Regions from separate parts of the Mesorhizobium sp. WSM4898 genome, predicted to be linked through region 2. Evidence: riboswitches for the same ligand, from Rfam matches in the RefSeq annotation. Region 2 holds a riboswitch; each other region holds the start of a gene.
The links. A riboswitch is a leader RNA that binds a small molecule or an ion and turns the genes downstream of it on or off. The one in region 2 is predicted to bind thiamine pyrophosphate.
Positions count from the first base shown of each region.

Region 1: another riboswitch for thiamine pyrophosphate. It lies ahead of thiB (thiamine ABC transporter substrate binding subunit); the one in region 2 lies ahead of thiC (phosphomethylpyrimidine synthase ThiC).
Region 3: another riboswitch for thiamine pyrophosphate. It lies ahead of thiC (phosphomethylpyrimidine synthase ThiC); the one in region 2 lies ahead of thiC (phosphomethylpyrimidine synthase ThiC).

Region 1 covers NZ_JARTVQ010000011.1:92,111-96,322, reverse strand. The annotation lists gene thiP (thiamine/thiamine pyrophosphate ABC transporter permease) at 1-853, opposite strand, end outside; gene thiB (thiamine ABC transporter substrate binding subunit) at 1,070-2,077, opposite strand; TPP riboswitch at 2,120-2,233, opposite strand; gene P9228_RS28160 (thiamine diphosphokinase) at 2,375-3,019, shown strand; gene P9228_RS28155 (ABC-F family ATP-binding cassette domain-containing protein) at 3,021-4,212, shown strand, end outside.
Region 2 covers NZ_JARTVQ010000017.1:28,823-33,034, reverse strand. The annotation lists gene P9228_RS30260 (metallophosphoesterase) at 1-1,174, opposite strand, end outside; gene P9228_RS30255 (hypothetical protein) at 1,666-1,929, shown strand; TPP riboswitch at 2,247-2,363, shown strand; gene thiC (phosphomethylpyrimidine synthase ThiC) at 2,467-4,212, shown strand, end outside.
Region 3 covers NZ_JARTVQ010000002.1:778,225-782,436, forward strand. The annotation lists gene P9228_RS11175 (beta-galactosidase) at 1-1,321, shown strand, start outside; TPP riboswitch at 1,603-1,715, shown strand; gene thiC (phosphomethylpyrimidine synthase ThiC) at 1,827-3,647, shown strand; gene thiO (glycine oxidase ThiO) at 3,644-4,212, shown strand, end outside.

The DNA of each region.
Region 1 (4,212 bases), on a different contig from region 2:
TGGTCGCAAGATAGCGGCGTGGCGCTACCGGCAGATTCGCATCGCCGACCGTGTTGGCGCCGAGTCGCGTCAGCATGGCGACCACGACGAAGGTCAGCACGATCTGCAGAAACGTTAGTGTCACGGCCCGCGCGGGATCGAAATCGAAGCGCAGCGCCTGGTAGATCGCGACCTCTAGCGTCGTCGCCGCCGGCCCGCCACCCAGCGTCAGTACGATTGTGAAGGAGGTGATGCACAGCATGAAGACCAGCCCGGCGACCCCCGGCAGCACCGTGCGCAGCGCCGGCCATTCGATCAGCCGGAAGGCCGACCGAGCGTCCATACCGAGCTGGCTCGCCAGCCGCCACTGGTCGGCCGGCACGGTGCCGAGCGCCTCGAGGAACAGCCGCGTGGCCAATGGCAGGTTGAAGAAGACATGCGCGACCAGGATGCCGGAAAGGCCGTAAATGCCCGGCCATTCCCCACCGCCGAACGTGCCGAGGATGCCGGCAAAATAACCGGCACGGCCGTAGAGCGCCAACACGCCGAGCGCGGCGACGATGGCCGGCAGCGCCAGCGGCACCGTGAACAACTGCAGGATCAGGCGACGTCCGGGAAAGTTCGTTTGCCTGGACAGGGCGCGGCCGACGAACACTGCCGGCAAGACCGAAAGCAATGTCGACAGCAGCGCCTGCCAAAGCGTGAAGCGGGCGACGCGGAGCAGATAGCTGTCGAAGGCCGCGGCAGCGCTGGACGGACCGCTCGCGCCTTCGAGGATCAGGCCGGCGAAGGCGCCGCCGATGAGCAAAGTGATGGCGACAAGGGCGATGATGCCGGCGGTGATGCGAGGGTCAGGGCGCGGCGTGGATTGCACGCTGCACCACGTTGGCTCGAGCTAGCGAACGCCACGTTCCGTCGCACCCCCCTCTGTCCTGCCGGACATCTCCCACTCTAGGAGGGAGATTGGCAGCTTTGCCGCTCTTCCTACACCGTCGGCGGCTAGCGAAATCACCGATGACCGCGAATTTCCCCCTTTGCGGGGGAGATGGCCGGCCGGACAGAGGGGGGTGCTCAAGCGCCATCCTGCGTCCTACTTGCTCATCGCCGCCAGCCATTCATCCACCCAGGCCTTGCGGTTGGCCGCCACCTCGTCCGGGCTGAACAGCAGGGTTTTGGTCGGCTTCACCAGCTTTTCGAAGGCCGGGTTGAGCGGCTTGTCGGTCTTGCCGGCCGGGAACATCCAGTTGGTCTCCGGGATGATGTCCTGGAACTTGGGCCCGGTCATGAAGGCTATGAATTTTTCCGCCAGCGGGTTCTTCGCGCCGGTTTTGGTGATGCCGGCGACCTCGATCTGCAGATATTCGCCCTCCTCGAAGGACGCCGCCTGATAGCGCTCGGTGTTCTCGGCCACCATGTGGTAGGCCGGCGAGGTGGTATAGGAGAGAACCATCGGCGCCTCGCCCTTGGTGAACAGACCATAGGCCTCGCTCCAGCCCGGCGTCACGGTCAGCACCTTCGGCTTCAGCTTGGCCCAGGCTTCCGGCGCCTTGTCGCCATAGACCGACTTGACCCACAGCAGCAGCCCGAGGCCCGGCGTCGAAGTGCGCGGATCCTGGATGATGATCTTGTCGGGGCCGGCGCCCTCGACCAGTTCCTTCAAGCTCTTCGGCGGCGTCTTCAGCTTTTCGGTGTCGTAGACGACGGCGAAATAGCCGTAGTCGAAAGGCACGAAAGTGTCGTCTTTCCAGCCGCCGGGCACATTCAAATCGGCCACCGCGCCATGCCGCGCGAATAGGCCGCTCGCCTTGGCATCCGCGGTCAGGTTGGTATCAAGGCCGAGCACGACATCAGCCTTGGTGCCGGCGCCCTCCAGCTTGACGCGGTTGAGCAGTGCCACGCCGTCGGCAACCGAGACGAATTCAAGATCGCAGCCGCATTCGGCCTCGAATTCCTTCCTCACCGCGGGCCCGGGACCCCAGTCGGCGGTGAAGCTTTCGTAGGTGTAGACGGTAAGCTTGTCTTTAGCCTCGGCAGGTCCGCCTGCCAAAAGCGAAACAAGGCCGACTGCAAGAACAAGGTTGGACAATAGCGAGCGCATCGGCGCCTCCTTCGTTCGCGTTAAAGGAATTGAGGCGTCGGATGGTCCGAAACGTCTAATCCCTCCGCCGGTACAAACCGGATCAGGTTCAGCGGGTTGGCTTTGTGCCTCTCAGCCGGTTCGCAAAATCAGCGTCCGGCACCCCGTTAGAGCATTTCGAGACATAGGCCCGGCCGATGCGGCGCGCAAGCGGAAGTTTCCTGGGCATCCATCAGGGTTCACCGCGGTAGCGAAGTGCGATTCCGTTTGGACGCGCCCGCTTCCGTTTCGTTGGCCGGGCTGGTAAGGGCGACGGCCATGGGCACATTCACCATCCTGCTTGGCGGCGATCTCGTCCGCACGCCTCGGCTCGATCGCCAGATCGAAGGCTCCCGCATCATCGCCGCCGATGCCGGTATCGGCCATGCCGATATGCTTGGCCTGCTGCCGGAGCTCTGGGTCGGAGATTTCGACTCGGTGCCGGCGAGCCTGCCGGAGAATCTGGCCGCCGTGCCGCGCAAGATTTTCCCGACCGAGAAGGATATGACCGACGGCGAGCTCGCCATTGCCGCGGCGCTGGCGCGCGGCGCCACCAGCCTGGTGCTGGCCGGCGCCTTCGGCGGCAAGCGCGCCGATCATGCCTTTCTGCATTTGGCTCTAAGCGTGCGGCTGGCCGAGGCGGGCACGACCGTGCTGCTGACCAGCGGCGCCCAGGAGGGCGTGCCCATCCTGCCGGGCAAAGCCGGCTTCGACTACGCCGAGGGCACGCTGTTCTCGGTGCTCGGCTTCTCCGACCTCGCCGGCCTGACGGTCTCAGGCGCCAAATGGCCGCTGGACGGTGTCGAGGTGGCGTTCGGCTCATCGCTTACCATATCAAATGAGATCAAGGATCGGCTCGAGATCGCGCTCGAGCGTGGCCGGGCGCTGCTGCTCGCCCACCCCTATCCTCTTCCCGAAAGCTGACATGGCCCCGCCTCTTCTCAATCTGGATGGCATAAAACTGACTTTTGGCGGCACGCCGCTGCTCGACGGCGCGGCACTGAGCGCCTCCGCCGGCGAGAAGATCGCGCTTGTAGGCCGCAACGGTTCGGGCAAGTCGACGCTGCTCAAGATCGTCGCGGGGCTGATCGAACCGCAGGACGGCGAAGTATTCCGCCAGCCCTCGGCAACGGTGCGCTACCTGCCGCAAATGCCCGATATGGATGGCTTCGCCAGCGTGCGCGCCTATGTCGAAGCCGGCCTCGGGCCGGCCGACGACCCGCATCGCGCCACTTATCTGATGGAGCATCTCGGCCTGACCGGCGAGGAGCGGCCGAACGACCTTTCCGGCGGCGAGGCGCGCCGCGCAGCACTCGCCCGCGTCATGGCGCCGGAGCCCGATATCCTGCTCCTCGACGAGCCGACCAATCATCTCGACCTGTCGGTCATCGAATGGCTGGAAGAAGAGCTTGCCCGCACCTCGTCGGCCGTGATCCTGATCTCGCACGACCGCCGCTTTCTCGAGCGCGTCTCGCGCGCCACCGTCTGGCTCGACCGCGGCCAGACGCGCCGGCTGGACAAGGGGTTCGCGCACTTTGAGGAATGGCGCGACCAGGTGCTTGAAGAGGAAGAGCGCGAACAGCACAAGCTCGGCCGCCAGATCGTGCGCGAGGAGCATTGGCTGCGCTATGGCGTGACCGCCAGGCGCAAGCGCAACATGCGCCGGCTCGGCGAGCTGCAGGCCATGCGCCAGCGTTTTCGCAGCCATCGCGGCGCCGAGGGTTCGGCGACGATGGTGGCAAGCGACGCCGCTGAATCCGGCAAGCTGGTGATCGAAGCCAAGGGCATCGAGAAGAGTTTTGGCGACCTCACCGTGGTCAAGGGCTTTTCGACCCGTATTCAGCGCGGCGACCGCGTCGGCCTTGTCGGGCCGAACGGCGTCGGCAAGACGACGCTTCTCAAGATGCTGACCGGCGAGCTGCCGCCGGATGCCGGCACCGTGCGGCTCGGCGTCAATCTGGAAATCGCAACACTCGACCAGAAGCGCGAGGCCGTCGACCCGCAGGAGACGCTGGCGAATTACCTGACCGACGGGCGCGGCGAGAACCTTGTGGTCAATGGCGAGCAGCGCCACGTCGTCTCCTATATGAAGGATTTTCTTTTCAAGCCGGAGCAGG
Region 2 (4,212 bases):
TCCCGCGCCTGGTGGCATGGTCGCGCAGTCGGCGCAGCAGGTCAAACGTGTCGTTGTTCAGAAAGGCCTTGCCGTTGGACATGGTCGAAATAAAGCAATGTTCGCCTTCCATGACCGTCCCGTCGGCGACATTGGTGCGGTAGGGTATAAGTCGGATGCCGACGAGCTCTCCCTGATCGGTCGTGAAGAAGACGAGCTCATTGAAACCTGACTGTATCTCTGGTGCTGAGATGCAGATCAATTTGCCGTCCGGAAACCTTGGATCGTTGACGATCTCGACCGGATCAGCATGTATGTGTCCATGCAGGTAGACGATAGGCTTGTTGCCCTGCAGCAGCTGAGTTCTGACAAATCCGCTGTTGAGCATCTCCGCGTATGGCGTAATGCGCGGAGTCTTTTGTGGCAGCAGATTGTGATGGCCGATTATGATGCCGTAACGCATGTCGGGCTGCTGGAGCAATTCCTGTAGGCCTGCAAGCATCTCACGCGAGATGTATGGCGTGTCCATCTGACCGTAATACTCGTCGTCGGACGCCTCCTTGTCTGGATCGCTGGGAGGTGTCGCGGGCGAATGTCCCGAGATGTCCGGCGAGCCGAGATCTAGAGGCTCTGTAGAAGGACTGAGTGCCTCGAGACGATCACGAAGGAACGCGGGAAGGTTTTGAAGCTCCCAACTGCCTATCGCTGTGTTGACGAGGATGAAGTTTGCGCCTGCGGATCCTGTCGGAAGTCTGAAGTGCACGGGTTGGTCCACGGGAACGGTCTGCCAACCCAAGCGGGCGGCTAAACTCGCCATTTCGCTGAATTTCTCAGTCGGTCCAAGTTCGCGCGCGTCATCACGGTTCACATCGTGATTTCCCGGTACGAATATCAACGGAAGCGCCTTTGAACTGCGTCCCTGTGCGCGGCAGAGCAACGTGAAATGCTGGAATGCCGAAGCAATGAAGGTCTTGTCGCCACGGCTCGTGAAATCCCCCATGAAGGCGATCGAATCCAAGGGCTTCGAAGTCGTCAGCCGCCGAAGTTTCGTCAAGACGGCACGCAGCGAAGACGCGCGTAGCTTCTGCGTTATTTTCGGAGCGAACTTGCTATCCTTGGCATCGATGTTGCTAGAGGAAGGATGCCAGTCCGGATAGTGAATATCGCCTACTTGAAGGATTCGCACCCGCCGCATAACTCGCCCCCCTGCCGAGAGCCATAGACTAATCCGTTCGCTTTTGCCAAGCGCGAACGATCATCCGCAGTGTCCTTAACGAGGTAGCCTGCACTTTTCGAGAATTGCCACGGCGGCTATTTTTCGGCTGTGAAGCACACGAGACCCGTGACGTGAGACCCAGTTGCTCAATGCCCAGTTGCTCAATGAGCTTTCTTACGAATAAGGGAGAATTTCCGCGGCCGGACTATCTCTGAGCGAGCGTGCATGACTGCCAACGGAAGGTCTTGCACGCACCCTTGCGATCTTGAGCAATGGTCGCCATGACTTTCTTCTTGCAGGCTTTTGAGTGGCCCAGCCTGCGATCACCAGACCCCACCGATTCTAAAGAGCGTGGCAGATGGGATAGTCGAGGTTGCCCGTGCACAGTCACGCTCAGGGCTTGCGCCGCCCAGAGGACACGCTGAAAAGGCAGATTGGGGCGCAAGCACGCCATTCACGAGAGGTTCGACATGAAGACCATGCAAGAAAAAGACATTCCGGCATTCGTACAAGCAGTTGTGGACGCCGGCTGCAAAATTTGCGCGATTGGCAACTTGGGATACGTCTTTGGCGATGCTGATTTCACGCCAGCGCAACGGAGGGCCGTCGAGCCACAGCTGCGTAGGATTGCTGAAATCTACGGCGAACGCGATCATCTCATGAACGAGATAGCTGTATATCTGCGGTCGATCGGACGCCATGTCGAGGTTGAGCCGAAGACAGGTATTTCCTGATGGCCGTGATCGCGAGAAGCCGTCTTCCAACCTCTGAATCCTAAAGGAGGTGACCCCCAAGGCCGTTCGTCACCTTCGACCAGAATAACCACATCCGTGACCGCCTGAGCTACTTGGTCGATACGCGCACATGGCCAATACAGTTTCTCCATCCTTCACGAAGCGAATGAGGCTTTGGCCATTCAGCCCCGGTCTACGGGGCGTGACTTGTCCCCGATGCATGCGCGAGCTCTCCGCCCGGCTGGCCGCCGGTCGTCGCCACCGGCCGAAGGCGCCCGAATGCGCTTGACAAGATAGCGTCAGCCCGTTCAACCTAAGGCATTCACCAGGGGAGTCCCGGCAAGGGGCTGAGATACTGCTGGCTTTCGCGGCGCAGTGACCCGTTGAACCTGATCCAGTTCATACTGGCGTAGGGACGGTGCAAGCGCTTTGCGGGAGTTTACGCCCGAGGTCCTGTTGCAGCAGGTCTACAGAAGCGTCTTTTCATCCTTCCGGCACAGAACTGGGTCTCCAATGCATGAGCAAAGGAGCCTCACGATGAATGCCCTCACCCCCGCCGTATCGACGGGACCACTGCCCGCCTCGCGGAAAATCCACAAGCCCGGCGTCCTCTACCCGCAGATCAGGGTGCCGATGCGCGAGATTTCCGTCCATCCGACGGCCGGCGAACCGCCCGTCACCGTCTACGATCCGTCCGGCCCCTACACCGATCCATCAGTCGAAACCAGCATCGAAAAAGGCCTTGCCCGGCTTCGCCACGAATGGGTCACGGCGCGTGGCGATGTCGAAGCCTATGACGGCCGCCACGTCCGGCCGGAAGACAATGGATTCGCCACCGGCGAGCGCCTGACACCGGAATTTCCGATACGCAATCGGCCGCTCAAGGCCAAGCAGGGCAAGGCGGTGACCCAACTTGCCTATGCGCGCGCCGGCATCATCACGCCAGAAATGGAGTTCGTAGCCATCCGCGAGAATCTCGGCCGCGAGGTGATGCGCGGCAAGCTGCAACGCGACGGCGAAGCCTTCGGCGCGGCGATCCCAGATTTCGTCACACCCGAATTCGTGCGCGACGAGGTGGCGCGCGGGCGCGCAATCATTCCCGCCAACATCAATCATCCCGAGAGCGAGCCGATGATCATCGGTCGCAATTTTCTGGTCAAGATCAACGCCAACATCGGTAACTCGGCTGTCACATCGTCGATGGCCGAAGAGGTCGAAAAAATGGTCTGGGCTATCCGCTGGGGCGCGGACACGGTGATGGACCTGTCGACCGGCCGCAACATCCACAACATCCGCGACTGGATCGTGCGCAATGCGCCGGTGCCGATCGGTACGGTGCCGCTCTATCAGGCGCTGGAAAAGGTCAACGGCATCGCCGAGGATCTGAACTGGGAGGTCTACCGCGACACGCTGATCGAGCAGGCCGAGCAAGGCGTCGACTATTTCACCATCCACGCCGGCGTGCGGCTGCACTACATCCCGCTGACCGTCGACCGGGTCACGGGCATCGTCTCGCGCGGCGGCTCGATCATGGCCAAATGGTGCCTGCACCATCACCGGGAGAGCTTCCTCTACGAGCATTTCGAGGAGATCTGCGACATCGCCAGAGCCTATGACGTCTCCTTCTCGCTCGGCGACGGCCTTCGTCCCGGTTCAATCGCCGATGCGAACGACGCGGCGCAATTCGCCGAACTGGAAACACTTGGAGAACTCACCAAGATTGCCTGGGCAAAGGACTGCCAGGTGATGATCGAAGGCCCGGGCCATGTCCCCATGCACAAGATCAAGCAGAACATGGACAAGCAGCTCGCAGTGTGCGGTGAGGCGCCGTTCTACACGTTGGGGCCGCTGACGACCGACATCGCGCCGGGCTATGACCACATCACCTCAGGGATAGGTGCCGCCATGATAGGCTGGTTCGGCACCGCAATGCTTTGCTACGTCACGCCGAAAGAGCATCTCGGCCTTCCCGACCGCAACGACGTCAAGATTGGCGTGATCACCTACAAGATAGCCGCCCATGCAGCCGATCTGGCGAAGGGCCATCCGGCAGCGAAAACCAGGGATGATGCCCTTTCGCGCGCGCGCTTCGAGTTCCGCTGGGAGGACCAGTTCAACCTGTCGCTCGACCCCGAAACCGCACGGTCCTTCCACGACCAGACCTTGCCCAAGGAGGCGCACAAGCTGGCACATTTTTGTTCGATGTGCGGGCCGAAATTCTGCTCCATGCGCATTTCCCACGACATCCGTGCCGAGGCCCAGAAGGAAGGCATGGCGGCAATG
Region 3 (4,212 bases), on a different contig from region 2:
TCAGTTCGGACAGGACCTCGATTTCATCGGCTTCGACATCTATCCGATGCTCTATGACGAGATGCGCCGAACCGGCGGGCATGCGGCGACCCAGGCCCTCCATCTCGACATATGCCGCGCCTATTCCGGCAACTTCATCGTTCCGGAGCAGGCCTCAGGCTTCGGCAGCCAGCCCGGCTTCTCGACGATGACGCCGGAGCCCGGCGAGATGCGTCGCATGGCCATGACCTCGGTGGCGCGCGGCGCCGACGGTGTCATGTTCTTTCGTTGGCGTCCCGCGCATTTCGGCGCCGAGATCTACTGGATGGGCGTCATCGATCACGACGACGTGCCGCGCCGCCGCTATGACGAGGCAGGCCGCTTCTTCCATGAGATCGCCGCCGCGAAGGAGCAGATTCTTGGCACCGCAGTGCGCATGGACCTCGGCATCGCCGGCGCGGACTTCGACAACCAGGAGGCTCACAAGACCTATCCGATCGGCCTCCCCAGTCCGCTCGAAGACGCGACGCTGCTTCATCGCCACTGCTATCAGAACGGCATTGCATGCGGGTTCATTCATCCCGAAGACGATCTTTCGCGGCTCAAGGCGCTCTACGTCCCGCATTGGGTGATGTGGAAGGATGAATGGAACGAGGCTGTTGAAACATTCGTCCGCAACGGCGGTACGCTGATCCTATCGGCATTGAGCGGGACGAGGGACGAGAACAACCACATCATTCGCGAGCAGGCGCCCGGCAAGGCCCTTGCAGCCCTGAGCGGCGTCAGGGTGGCGGAGTTCGGCCGCGTCGTTCCCGAAGGCGGCAGCGGCCTGTTTCCGCTGTTTCGTCCGGCTCCGATGGGCGCCTATGCACCGCCGCCGCTCCCGGCCTCGTCCGCGGAACGCAAATACCTGTTCACCCTTGGCAATGAAGAATTCCAGGCTGCGCATTTGTACGAGGTGCTTGATGTAGCGCCTGACACCGAGGTGCTCGGCATCTGGTCGAACCGCTTCGCCGCCGGCTCTCCGGCAATTACCGCCCGCAAGGTTGGGCAAGGTCGGGTTGTCTATGTCGGCACGTATCTCACGCCGCAACTGACGGAGAAGCTTGTCGATGTCGTGCTGGCCAAAGCCGGTATAGCGCCTTTGCTGCCCGACCTGCCTGCCGGGGTGGAGGTCTCTGTCAGGGAAGCCGACGACCGCCGGCTGATGTTCGTGCTGAACACCACGGAAGTCGCCGTGATCGTAACCAACGTCCCAAAGGGCCTCGACCTGCTGACGGGCAAGGCCGTTGAAGGAACGCTGCAACTCGACCCTTACGGCTGCGCAATAATTCGGTCCTGAACAAATCGAACCAGCGTCCGTAGACGCCGAACAGATGCTCTTCGAGGCGAAAAATGCGTTCTTCAATCCGCCGCCACAAGGGATCGCAAAAGCGTTTCCTTGGCGGATGACAAGTGGGCCCCGACTGCCAGCTCGACGCGCGCAAGGTCGTGGCTCAATGGGCGTCGATGTAAGAGTTGCTCGATCAAAGCTGCGTGGCTGCGCCCCTTCTCGTCGCTTGTTCGAGGCTGGAGAAGTCATGAAGTCGAGTTGACAGGATAGCGTCGCATCGTCCAACCTAGGCGCCTCACCAGGGGAGTCCCGGCAAGGGGCTGAGATACTGCTAATAGCGCGCAGTGACCCGTTGAACCTGATCCAGTTCATACTGGCGTAGGGACGGTGCGAGGTTTCGCGGGTCGGCAATCCGGCTTCGGCATTCGGGCAGTGCCCGCATCCTAAGCGAAGCGTCACTTCCTCCTCATCGCGTGGACTGGGTCTCCGTGCACTCGAGCAAGGAGGCTCACTCATGGATGCCCACACCCCGACCGTCACCGTCGGCGAATTGCCCGCTTCGAAGAAGGTCCACAAACCCGGTCAGCTCCACCCGGAGCTGCGGGTGCCGATGCGCGAGATCTCGGTCCACCCGAGCGCCGGCGAGCCGCCGGTCACGGTCTATGACTCGTCCGGTCCCTACACGGACACCGCGATGAAAACCGACATCGAGCGTGGCTTGCCACGGCTGCGCGAGGCATGGATCGAGGCGCGCAGAGACGTGGAGCGCTACGAGGGCCGCACGATCAAGCCGGAAGACAACGGCTTCGTCTCAGCCGATCGCCTGACGCCGGAATTCCCGGTTCGCAACAGACCGTTGCGCGCGGCCGGCGGCCGCGCCGTCACACAGCTCGCCTATGCGCGCGCCGGCATCATCACGCCTGAGATGGAGTTCGTCGCCATCCGCGAGAACCTCGGCCGTGAGCAGTTGCGTTCGAAAGTTCAACGTGATGGCGAAAGCTTCGGCGCCGCGATCCCCGACTTCGTCACGCCGGAATTCGTGCGCGACGAGGTGGCGCGCGGCCGCGCCATCATCCCGTCCAACATCAACCACCCGGAAAGCGAGCCGATGATCATCGGCCGCAATTTCCTGGTCAAGATCAACGCCAATATCGGCAACTCCGCCGTCACCTCGTCGATGGCCGAAGAGGTCGAGAAGATGGTGTGGGCGATCCGCTGGGGCGCCGATACGGTGATGGACCTCTCGACCGGGCGCAACATCCACAACATCCGCGAATGGATCGTGCGCAATTCGCCGGTGCCGATCGGCACCGTGCCGATCTACCAGGCGCTGGAGAAGGTCGGCGGCGTCGCCGAGGAACTGACCTGGGAGGTGTTCCGCGACACCCTCATCGAGCAGGCCGAGCAGGGCGTGGACTATTTCACGATCCATGCCGGCGTGCGCCTGCCCTATATCCCGCTGACCGTCGACCGCGTCACCGGCATCGTGTCGCGCGGCGGCTCGATCATGGCCAAGTGGTGCCTGCATCACCACCAGGAGAGTTTTCTCTACGAGCATTTCGAGGAGATCTGCGACATCGCCCGGGCCTATGACGTGGCGTTCTCGCTCGGCGACGGCCTTCGCCCCGGCTCGATCGCCGATGCCAATGACGCGGCCCAGTTCGCCGAGCTGGAAACGCTCGGAGAGCTCACCAAGATCGCCTGGTCCAAGGACTGCCAGGTGATGATCGAGGGCCCCGGCCACGTGCCGATGCACAAGATCAAGCAAAACATGGACAAGCAGCTCGCGGTCTGTGGCGAAGCGCCGTTCTACACGCTTGGACCGCTCACCACCGACATCGCGCCCGGCTATGACCACATCACATCGGGCATCGGTGCGGCGATGATCGGCTGGTTCGGAACGGCGATGCTCTGCTACGTCACGCCGAAGGAGCATCTCGGCCTGCCCGACCGCGATGACGTCAAGACCGGCGTCATCACCTACAAGATCGCCGCCCATGCCGCAGATCTGGCCAAGGGCCATCCGGCCGCCAAGGTCAGGGACGACGCGCTGTCGCGAGCGCGCTTCGAGTTCCGGTGGGAGGACCAGTTCAACCTCTCGCTCGATCCCGAGACGGCGCGCGCCTTCCACGACGAAACCCTGCCGAAGGAGGCGCACAAGGTGGCGCATTTCTGCTCCATGTGCGGTCCCAAATTCTGCTCGATGCGGATCTCGCACGACATCCGCGCGGAAGCGCAGAAGGAAGGGCTCGCGGCCATGGCTGCGAAGTACCGGGACGGCGGCGATCTCTACATGCCCGTCGACAGCACCCCCGAGCGCACGGACACGCCATGAAGGTGCTCATTCGCGGCGCTGGCGTCGCCGGATTGACGCTCGCGCACGAGCTGGCAACGCGCGACGCCGATGTGACCGTGGTCGAGAAACGCCTCGAGATCGCCGGCAATGCCTCCTGGCAGGCCGGCGGCATGCTTGCGCCCTGGTGCGAGCGCGAGAACGCCGAAGAGACCGTGCTGACGCTCGGACGCGGTGCAGCCGACTGGTGGGACGCCGCCTTGCCCGGTCATGTCGCGCGCCGCGGCACGCTGGTGCTGGCTCCTGCCCGCGATGCCGGCGAACTCGACCGCTTCGGCCGCCGAACGTCCGGCTTCAGGCATTTGGACGCCAGCCAAATCGCGGCACTCGAGCCGGCGCTCGAGAGCCGGTTTGGGCGCGGGCTGTTCTTCGCTGAGGAAGCGCATCTCGACCCACGCAAGGCGCTGCTTTCCCTGCGCGACAAGCTGCGCGGGATGGGCGCGCGCGTCGAGTTCGGCCGCAGCTCGGCGCCCGCATCTCAGGATATTGAGGTGGACTGCACCGGCAGCGGTGACAGGCGACCGGAACTGCGCGGCGTGCGCGGCGA